Linked DNA regions of Solitalea lacus. The protein of the gene in region 1 binds, or shares a complex with, the protein of each later gene. Links are inferred from orthologs where the notes say so. Each region holds a gene or a part of one and is shown on either strand. Other genes may lie near its edges.

Region 1 (5,479 bases):
ACGGCCATCTTTGAGCCTGAAATGCGTAAGTATTACGACTATAAATTCTTTAGCGGAACTTACATGGGTAACCTTCCTGTTTACAGGTTTAAGTGTACTGCCAAACCTGAGTATGTCAATTCAGATAAGGTTATGATAAAAGAATTAACCACCATTTTTGACAAGCGAACTTTTCAAATTGTAGGCCGTTACATTGATATGAGCTACGATAACATGGCTTTTAGTTTTGATGTTAAGATGAATATTGAAATGAATTACGTTAATGATGACTTATTGCCGGTTCGCATCAGCTACAACGGAAACTGGGATGTGCCTTTTAAGAAAAAGGAAATAGCAGCTTTTAACGTAAAGCATTACGGGTACAATAAAAAGTAGCTTCAGTAAGTATTGTTTGTTTGACGCCAAACAATGAAAGCCACAGGCTGAATATTTTAAAAGCCAAACACTTAAAAATCTGATAAAACTTAGCAACTTTGCAGCAAACCATCAAAAGCATTGATTACAAAAGATACCGTAGATAGAATTATGGATGCTGCCGACATTGTGGAAGTGATCGGCGAGTTTGTGAATCTTAAAAAAAGGGGAGCTAACTACGTTGGACTGAGTCCTTTTGCCAACGAGAAAACTCCTTCATTTACGGTTTCTCCGGCTAAACAAATTTTCAAAGATTTTAGTACTGGAAAAGGCGGCAGTGTTGTCACCTTTTTAATGGAACTGGAAAAGTTTAGCTATCCGGAAGCGCTTAAGTGGTTGGCCAACAAATATCAGATTGAAATAGAAGAAGATCGCAAATGGGAGGAATCTCCTATTAATGATGAACGTGAAAGTTTGTTCATTGTGAATGAATTTGCGCGTAACTATTTTTCTGAAACTCTTTTTGATCGTGAAGAAGGAATCAATATAGGTCAAAGCTATTTTAAAGAGCGTGGTTTTCGGGAAGAAACGATGAAAAAGTTTCAACTCGGCTATTGTATTGATCGGTGGGATGATTTTACACAAGGTGCTTTAAAAGCCGGGTATAATGAAGAATACCTTGTTAAAACGGGGCTAACCATTAAAAAAGATGATGGGAAAGCTTTTGATCGCTATAAAGGTCGGGTGATTTTCCCAATCCACAGCCTTACAGGGCGCGTTATTGGTTTTGGTGGACGTGTTTTAAAAACCGGTGATAAAACTGCCAAATACGTAAACTCACCTGAGTCGTTAATTTATCACAAAAGCCAGACGCTATACGGTATTTATTTTGCCAAGAATAAAATACGTGATGAGGATAATTGTTTCCTGGCCGAAGGTTATACCGACGTTATTTCACTTCATCAATCGGGTATAGAAAATGCGGTTGCTTCCTCGGGAACCTCTCTCACTGTTGAGCAAATCAGGTTAATAAATCGATTTACCAAAAATGTAACCATTTTATATGATGGTGACGCTGCCGGTATTAAAGCTTCTCTGCGCGGAATTGATATGATTCTTGAGGAAGGGCTTAATGTAAAGGTGGTGTTATTTCCAGATGGACATGATCCGGATTCTTATGTGAAAAGTGTCGGAGGAACAGCCTTCAGAGAGTACGTTAAGGAAAATCAAAAAGACTTCATTCTTTTTAAAACATCAATACTATTACAAGACGCTAATAATGATCCGCTAAAACGTGCTGAAGTTATTCGTGATATTGTTGAAAGTATTGCTAAAATTCCGGATAGCATTAAGGCATCTGTTTTCATTTCAGAAACCAGTCGTTTATTGCAGGTGGAAGAGCGCATTTTGCTTTCTGAGCTGAATAAGCTTAAGCTTAAAAATGCTCAGGCTAAAGAAAAGCCTCCCCGCTCAGATAATTTTCCACCAGATGAACCTTCGCCAGAAGAATTGTATGGACTTGAAATACAGGCGCAGGTAAAAGAGGAAATCTCAGTGAATAATGAGGACCCTCAGGAAGAAGAAATTGTACGATTGCTGGTTAATTATTGTGGAGAAGTTTGGGAAGAGGATTTGACAATCGCGCAGTTTCTGATACACGCTTTGGATGACATTGAGTTTGGTAATGCTTTATATGGTACTTTTTTTGAAGAAACCCGTTTTAAAGTAAATGAAGGAGAAGTTATTGATGAGCGTTTCTTCATACATCATCCTAATAATGAAATCAGAAATCTAACGGCAACTCTATTAACATCGCCTCATTCATTGAGTGAAAACTGGGAGAAAATGCATGAGATTCCTGTCCCCGATGAAAAGTCGAAATTAAAGCAGGCGGTGTTAAGCGCTGTGTTTCATATAAAAATGCGTAAGGTAATGCGGTTGATCAAAGAAAATCAAGAGAAGATGAAAACTGCAACAACTGATGATGAGATCATTGCTCTGCAAACATTGCACATGCAACTAACGCAGGTTAAAAAGGATATTTCTCAAGAATTAGGGGCGGTAATTTTAAAGTAATTTTAAACTCATTACTAGAGTTTTTCTCCAAAGCAAAGGTCTCCGGCATCTCCCAGCCCCGGAACAATGTAAGCCTTAGAGGTAAGTTCCTCATCAACGGCGCCAAGCCATAGGAATGCTTTAGGCAGGTTAGATCTCACATGAGAGATGCCTTCAGTGCTTGCAATAACGCTTACCAAATGCAGCTCCTTAATGTCAAAACGGGCAAGTAACTCTTTGCAAACAATCACCATAGACTGACCGGTTGCAATCATCGGATCAGAAACGATTACTGTTTTATCGCTGAGGTCAGTAGTTGAAAAGTACTCCATTTTTATCTCAAAGTCATTGTTTTTTTTTGCTTTTCGATAAGCTGAGATGTAACCTGAATCGGATTTATCGAAAAAGTTCATCAGGCCCTGGTGCAATGGAAGGCCAGCCCGAAGTATGGTTACCAGTACGGGGAATTCAGTAAGCAATGGGACTGATGCAACACCAAGCGGGGTGATAACTTCTTGCTCCTCATAGGACAATTTTTTGCTGATTTCATAGGCGAAAACCTCTCCTAAGCGTTCAAGATTTCGTCTGAAACGCATCCGGTCATTTTGAATATCAATATGGCGCAATTCAGCCAGAAACTGATTGGCTATAGAGTTGTTTTTGCTAAAAACAGTAATCATAATGAGTGATGTTTTATCTAAGATAACGAAAATGGGTCGAAAATATAATGCTTAATTCGGTTATATGGAACCTAAACAATAAAAGAACAAAATCGTTATAAACCTTTGTGAAGTGATAAGCTTCTTCTGGTTATATTTGAATTACATGAAATTTCAACTCACCTCAGCATATTATCCTACCGGAGATCAACCAGAAGCAATACGCCAATTGGTTGAAGGCGTTAATGCAAATGAACAGTTCCAAACTTTATTGGGAGTTACCGGCTCAGGAAAGACATTTACAGTAGCAAATGTAATTGCTCAAACACAGCGGCCAACACTCATATTAAGTCACAACAAAACCTTGGCGGCTCAGCTTTATGGAGAGTTTAAGCAGTTTTTTCCGGAGAATGCAGTTAATTATTTCGTTTCCTATTACGATTATTACCAGCCGGAAGCTTATATGCCTACAACTAATACCTATATCGAAAAGGATTTGCAAATAAATGAGGAGATTGAAAAGCTGCGGTTACGGACTACTTCTGCGCTGATGTCGGGAAGGAGAGATGTAATTGTAGTTTCTTCCGTTTCGTGCATTTACGGTATGGGTAATCCAGAGGATTTTGCCAATTCAGTATTTCGCATTGGAGTTGGTACGCGTATTAGCAGAAATGCATTTCTGCATCGGTTGGTAGAAATTCTGTATTCAAGAACCACCGCTGATTTTCGTAGAGGTACATTTAGGGTCAAAGGTGATACTGTGGATGTGTATCCGGCTTATGCTGATTTTGCCTATCGGATTTCATTTTTTGGTGATGATATTGAAGAGCTGAGTGTAATTGATCCGATTTCAGCGAAAACACTTGAAAGAATGGAGCAGTTGGCTATTTTCCCCGCCAATTTATTTGTTACTCCCAAAGATAAAATGACCAAAGCTATTTGGGCTATTGGTGAGGAATTGGAGGTTCGAAAACAACAGCTATTTGATGATAAACGCATGCTGGAAGCTAAGCGCCTGGATGAACGGGTGAATTATGATCTTGAAATGATGCGTGAATTGGGTTATTGTTCCGGTATTGAGAATTATTCCCGCTTTTTTGATGGCCGTAAGCCTGGAATGCGCCCATTCTGCTTGCTTGATTATTTTCCTGATGACTTTTTATTAGTTATTGATGAAAGCCATGTTACAATTCCCCAAATCAGGGCGATGTATGGTGGCGACCGTTCACGCAAGCTTTCTTTGGTGGAGTATGGCTTTCGTTTACCTGCCGCATTGGATAACAGGCCATTGAATTTTAATGAGTTTGAAAGTCTAACCCATCAGACCATTTATGTGAGTGCTACCCCAGGAGATTATGAATTGGAGAGGACCGAGGGTGTTTATATAGAGCAGGTAATCAGGCCTACCGGCTTGCTCGATCCTGTTATAGAGGTTCGACCGGTGCAAAACCAGGTTGATGACCTGCTTGATGAGATTGACAAAACGGTGAAGAAAGGTGATCGAGTGCTGGTTACCACGCTTACAAAAAGAATGGCCGAGGAATTGGCTAAGTACATGGCAAAGCTGAATATTAAATGTAGGTACATTCACTCAGAGATAAAAACATTGGAACGTGTAGAGATCTTACGCGGGTTGCGTTTAGGAGAGTTTGATGTTCTGATAGGTATCAACTTGTTGCGTGAAGGGCTGGATTTGCCGGAGGTGTCATTAGTAGCCATATTGGATGCAGATAAGGAAGGGTTTTTACGTTCTGATCGCGCCCTGATACAAACTATTGGTCGAGCTGCTCGTAACGAGGATGGTCGAGTAATTATGTATGCTGATAAGATTACCGATTCTATGGATCGGACTATCAATGAAACCATGCGCAGGCGTGAGAAACAGATAAAATATAATGAAGCCCATGGTATAGTGCCGCGCACAGTGAAAAAAGAAAAAGCGGCCATTATTGAGCAAACATCGGTGATAGACTTTAGAGGAGGTGTTCAGCAAGCCTATGTAGAAAGTGAAATTCCTACACTGATATCCGACCCAATTGTGGAATATATGAGTAAGAATGAGCTTCAAAAAGCTATAGAAAACACTCGTAAAGAAATGATGAAGGCTTCTAAAGAAATGGATTTCTTGCTTGCTGCCAAGCTAAGAGATGAGATGTTTGCATTGGAAACATTTATGAAGGAACGCTTTGAAGTATAGTAAATGGTCTCAGGGTCTTTGAAAACATAAAGGCAACCCCATGGTTGCCTTTATGTTTATATTCTTTAAGATGCTATTGGAATTGAATTAGCAGGGCCGGGTCAGGGCAATTGGCCAAGTAAATTCCCCTTTCTGATAGTTTACAAACACCAGGGTAATCACCTTTAAAGCTCCCCATGTCTCGAATCAGTTGAAAATGCAAGTGAGGAGGCCA
Region 2 (5,459 bases), 1.7 Mb from region 1 along the record:
AACACATCCAAAGAAACTGACTTTATAAAAACAGCGTATATGCGTTGTAAAAATATTTCAATTGATTATGGTGTAATGGAGAAGGCTGACAATGTATATGTTCGACCAAGTGATTTTGGATGGAGTGATTTGGGAACATGGGCCTCGGTTTATGAAGTTAAGCAAGAAAAGGATTACGTTGGAAATGTTGTAATTGATACAGATAAGGTAATGATGTATGATTCAGCCAACTGTATTGTAAGAACTGATGCTAATAAGCTGGTGATTTTACAAGGCTTGGACGGTTATATCATAGTTGAGTCAGACGACGTACTAATGATTTGCAAAAAAAGCGAAGAACAGGAAATAAAACAGATAGTGGCTGACGTAAAGCAAAATTACGGAGAAAAGTACCTTTAAATTAAATGATGAATTATAGATGATTGAAACCATTTATAATTCATCATTTATATATCAAAATTATTTTCTTTGTCTGACTGCTTCGTACAAAATTATACCAGCTGAAACGGAAACATTTAGCGAAGCAATTTCTCCCAACATTGGAATTTTAGCCCTTGCATCACAATATTTCATATATTCAGGTGATATTCCATCTTCTTCTGAACCCATTATTATTGCCGTTGGACCCGTGTAGTCAACTTCTGTCAATAAATTATCGGTTTTTTCTGTACAAGCAACTAATTGAAGTCCTGAATCTTTTAAAAACTCAAGTGTTTCTTTCAATTTCATTTCACGGCAAATTGGCACTCTGAATAATGCTCCTGCTGAAGTTTTAATTGCATCGGGATTTACTTGAGCCGAACCTCGTGCAGGGACAATTACCGCATCAACTCCCAAACATTCAGCTGTTCGAACAATTGCGCCAAAATTTCGTACATCCGTTACCCTATCAAGAATAAGTAAGAGAGGCGTTTTCCCTTGAGCATATATTTCAGGGACGATTTGCTCTGTTTTTTGGTAACTTATAGGTGAAATAAATGCGACAACACCCTGGTGATTCTTGGTGGTTAAGCGATTAAGCTTTTCAATAGGTACAAACTGGAACGGGACATCATATTCAGCAATGACTAATCGTAACTCTGCATAGAGATTACCCGCTAGGCCCTTCTGTATGAATAAACTTTCAATTTCTTTACCTGCCGTAATTGCTTCAATTACAGCCCGAATGCCAAATATTAACTCGTTGGTTTCTTTTTTAACTATGCCAAAATTTCTCATGGAATCGCAAAACTACGAATCAATTATTTTATTCTCTGAATATCTGCCATTTAAATTTTAAACAATTTTAGCCTCGATACTATGCATACACAAAGGTTTTCCACATTAAAATAGTTATCAACATAGCTCTTGAAAATACTAAAAAGTTGATTTTTAGACAAACAGAGACGGTATTGTTAACATTTAATTCATTTACCAACAATTTATGTTAATAAGTCCACAGTTCTATATTGCTCGTTTTCAATTAGATTTAAGATTACGGATTTGGCTGTTTAAAAATTTGAACTGTATGAAAGGAGATAAGTAAATATATTTGTCGCCACAACCGTTAAAACTACCTTCGTGTAATTAAGTATGAGTTTAGATAATTTTGAAACAAACGGAAATTCGAGAAGTAAATCCGATAGGCGTACTACGGCTCGTAAAATGCCCCAAACATTAATAGGTGGTAAATTGCAGCCTCAAGCCGTTGAACTTGAAGAAGCCGTTTTAGGGTCGATAATGATTGAAAAGAATGCTTTAACGTCAGTTATCGAATTCCTTCGTCCTGAAATTTTCTATAAAGATTCCCATCAAAAAATATTTAAAGCCATTATGGACCTCTACAGCGAGTCTTCGCCTGTAGATATTTTAACGGTGACCAATCAGTTACGTAAAAGTGGTGATTTAGAAATGGTGGGTGGTGCCTTTTACATAACTGAATTAACCAATCGGGTAGCTTCAGCTGCCAATATTGAGTTTCACGCCCGTATTATTGCTCAAAAGTATCTTCAACGCCAGCTTATTCAAATTTCAACAGAAACGGTGAATATGGCTTATGAGGACACCACTGATATTTTCGAGCTATTGGATAAAGCGGAAAGTGACCTGTTCAAAATTACAGAAGGAAATTTGCGCCGAAATGCCGAAAACATGTCGGACTTGGTAAAAAAGGCAGTGCTGGAAATTGAAAAACTGAAAGATAAAACTGATGGATTGACAGGTGTTCCTTCAGGTTTTACGGCATTAGACCGAGTAACCTCCGGCTGGCAGCGTTCTGATTTGGTAATTATCGCGGCTCGTCCGGCCATGGGTAAAACCGCGTTTATCTTAAGTGCAGTTAGAAATGCATCTGTAGGCTTTAATTTTCCAGTCGCAGTTTTTTCCCTTGAGATGTCATCTGTGCAGTTGGTTAACCGTTTAATTGCCGGAGAGGCCGAGATTGAGGCTGAAAAACTTAAAAAAGGTAATCTCGCTCCGCATGAGTGGCAACAATTGCACTCTAAAGTGGGTAAACTAGCTGAAGCCCCAATCTATATTGATGATACTCCAGCCCTAAATGTTTTTGAGTTACGAGCAAAGGTTCGCCGTATGAAACAGCAATACGGGATTGAAATGATCGTAATCGATTATCTTCAGCTTATGCATGGCTCTGGTGATGCTAAAGGTAACCGTGAACAGGAAATTAGTGGTATTTCAAGGGCATTAAAAGGAATTGCTAAAGAGCTGAGTGTTCCGGTTATTGCACTTTCTCAGTTAAGCCGTGCGGTAGAAACCCGTGGAGGAGATAAAAAGCCAATGCTTTCCGACTTACGTGAATCGGGTTCCATTGAGCAGGATGCCGATATGGTACTTTTCTTATATCGTCCGGAGTATTATGGATTCACTCAGGATGAGAGCGGTCGTTCAACTGCAGGTGTTGCTGAGGTAATTATTGCTAAACACCGTAACGGTTCATTGGAAAATGTTCCTTTAAAATTTGTTGGAAAATACATTAAGTACCAGGATTTAGATCCGGATAATTTTGATTTCAGCAGTTTTGATGTAAATAACCTAAGTGCCTCTGCTGGCCTCTCTCCTTCTGCCGGCTTTGATGACGAACGTCCACAAAACTTTATTATCCGCCCATCAAAAATGAATGAATTTGATGAAGGAGGTGATGATTTTGCACCTTTTTAATAAGTAAAAAAATATAAAAAAAGCCTTTGAACCCTATTCAAAGGCTTTTTTACAATAATTATATTTATAGAAATAATCCTATTAATAATCCCGAAAGCATGATTATTGCAGCAGGAATTTTAGTAAACCGTAATAATGTGAAGGTAACTACAATTATTGCTACAGAGAAATAATTGATATCAATAGGCTTGGCTAATAAAAAGAAGGCTGCAATAACGAATCCAACAGAAACAGCGTTAACACCAGCCATTGAGTTCTTTACTCGGGTAATCTTTTTTAAGTCATTCCAAAAGGGAACAATAAATAAGATCAAAATCAATCCAGGCAAATTGATACCTAATACCGCAGCAAAACTACCAAGTAGTTGCCCCATTATTCCCGAATTTTTCATAGCCATACCACCCAAAAAGGAACTGAATGAAAATACCGGTCCTGGGATGATTTGTTGTAATGCATATCCCGACAAAAATTCCTGTGTGGTGAGGTATTTCTTTAACTCAACAAACTCAGTATACATATAAGGTATCAATACTTGTCCGCCACCAAAAATTATGATGCCGTTCCGATAAAAGTTCTCAAATAAACGAACAGGTAAGCTAAAAAAAGACGTTCTGTTAATTATTGCCCCCATCAAGGCAAAGAATATCAAGATTCCAAAGAAATAGGCTACCTTATTCTTATTAACATTAATTACCAGTTTTTCGCTTAAATCACGTTCTTCATCGTCTGTATTAATTCGTGAAGTTATATAGCCTCCAAATAGAACCAAAACAGGGAACATGAATGGAAAAACAAAAGGATTTTTAAGTAACATGGAACATGTAAAAGCTACTGCAGCTAAAGTAAATGTAAGCTTGCTTTTAATAACCTTTGATGCAAAAATAAAAGCTGCGTAGGCTACAAAACCTAAAGCCATAGGCTCTATTACCTGTAATAATTTTGGTATTTCAATTTTTGAGGAATAGGAAACAAATAATATGGCTGCTATTGCCATCATCAAAGCCGATGGTAATAGCCAAATTAAAAAGGTTAATATGGCAAACCATAACCCTCCTATTTTATATCCAATAGCGGTAATAGTTTGTGTTGAAGCAGGTCCTGGCAAAACCTGACACAACGCATTAAGTTCAAGAAGTTCTTGTTCGCTTAAGTAATTTCTTTTCTCCACAAACTCTTTTAGCATAATGGCTATGTGGGCTTGAGGTCCACCAAAAGCAGTTAAGGTATATTTTATTACATCACCTAAAAAAAGAAACTGTTTAGCCGTCAACGTATTATATTTTAATAAATAGAAGTAAGTTCCTTGTTTATAGCCTATTCATCTTCATAATCTAAACCCAAAACTGAATTTAGTGCTTGTTGAAGTTCTGATGCAGCGTGAAAATTGCCTGCTTTTCTGGCAATTATTAATCCTTTTTTGTATGTTACCTCTGCATCGTCTTTTCTTAAGAGCTTTTCATAAAGTTTGCCCAAATGGTAATAAGTACCTACGTAGTTTTCATCGGTATTTACTAATTCGGTAAAATATTGTAGAGCTAGATCTGTATTATTTAACTTTAAATATTCAGTTGCGATTGCATATTTTAAAAATGAATCATTAGGCTCATTTTCTAAAAAACGTTGTAATTGCTCCAAACGAGAAATTTGCATTTTGAGAATTTAGGGTTTTAGGTATTTTTACAAAATCAATGCATGCAAAATTAGTAAAATACAATTTGCTTTATATATTTGTATGCATGCATAAGTTTTTTTTAATTCAATCAATTAATTTTATGAAAGTACTAGTTTGTATAAGTAACGTTCCGGACACAACAACAAAAATAGCTTTTACGGACAACAATACACAATTCAATACTGCTGGAGTACAATACATCATCAATCCGTATGATGAAATTGCTCTTGCACGTGCAATTGAATTATGTGAAGGCGGTAAAGGATCAATAACTGTAATTAACGTTGGTGACTCCTCTACTGAGCCAACAATTCGAAAGGCACTGGCAATTGGAGCTGATGATGCTATTCGAGTGAATGCGGCACCTCGTGATGCGTATTTTGTGGCAAAACAAATTGCTAATGTTGCGAAGGATGGTGGTTATGACTTCATCCTAACCGGCCGGGAATCAATCGACTATAATGGCTCACAAGTGGCCGCTATGGTTGGTGAGTTTTTATCAATTCCATCTATTTCTATTATTAAAAAAATAGATTTAAATGGAAATACAGCCACTATTGAACGTGAAATTGAAGGAGGAAAAGAAATAATTGAAGCTCCAGTTCCGTTTATTGCAAGTTGTGCAGAAGGA

What was found. The genes of interacting proteins can lie anywhere in the genome.
Region 2: the proteins of dnaG (region 1) and dnaB are in contact, whole or in part, in a crystal structure (PDB 2R6A), measured with the Geobacillus stearothermophilus proteins. The link is inferred for Solitalea lacus from one-to-one orthologs. Residues at the interface, in WP_049624496.1 of Geobacillus stearothermophilus: Lys456, Leu457, Leu458, Pro459, Ala460, Asn463, Ala464, Leu467, Leu535, Leu536, Ile537, Ala538, Gln544, Glu545, Asp548, Tyr549, His552; in WP_033016901.1 of Geobacillus stearothermophilus: Ser13, Glu15, Ala16, Gln18, Glu91, Leu92, Asp94, Ala95, Val96, Pro97, Thr98, Ala99, Ala100, Asn101, Tyr104, Tyr105, Ile108.

What each region holds. Positions count from the first base shown.
Region 1 is NZ_CP091740.1:766,617-772,095, forward strand. Bases 1-2,962 are described here. They hold dnaG (DNA primase), read left to right. Parts: upstream 1-495; coding sequence 496-2,430; downstream 2,431-2,962. Other genes in these bases: L2B55_RS03235 (hypothetical protein), read left to right, coding at 1-375; upp (uracil phosphoribosyltransferase), read right to left, coding at 2,445-2,962. In the rest of the region: more of upp, read right to left, coding at 2,963-3,089; excinuclease ABC subunit UvrB, read left to right, coding at 3,235-5,265; L2B55_RS03255 (peptidoglycan DD-metalloendopeptidase family protein), read right to left, coding at 5,339-5,479. UniProt on the Escherichia coli protein: RNA polymerase that catalyzes the synthesis of short RNA molecules used as primers for DNA polymerase during DNA replication.
Region 2 is NZ_CP091740.1:2,430,528-2,435,986, reverse strand. What follows is about bases 923-3,864. They hold dnaB (replicative DNA helicase), read left to right. Parts: upstream 923-1,572; coding sequence 1,573-3,156; downstream 3,157-3,864. Other genes in these bases: chrA (chromate efflux transporter), read right to left, coding at 3,221-3,864; rlmB (23S rRNA (guanosine(2251)-2'-O)-methyltransferase RlmB), read right to left, coding at 923-1,218. In the rest of the region: L2B55_RS10345 (mannose-1-phosphate guanylyltransferase), read left to right, coding at 1-399; more of rlmB, read right to left, coding at 460-922; more of chrA, read right to left, coding at 3,865-4,426; L2B55_RS10325 (tetratricopeptide repeat protein), read right to left, coding at 4,471-4,806; L2B55_RS10320 (electron transfer flavoprotein subunit beta/FixA family protein), read left to right, coding at 4,929-5,459. UniProt on the Escherichia coli protein: The main replicative DNA helicase, it participates in initiation and elongation during chromosome replication. Travels ahead of the DNA replisome, separating dsDNA into templates for DNA synthesis.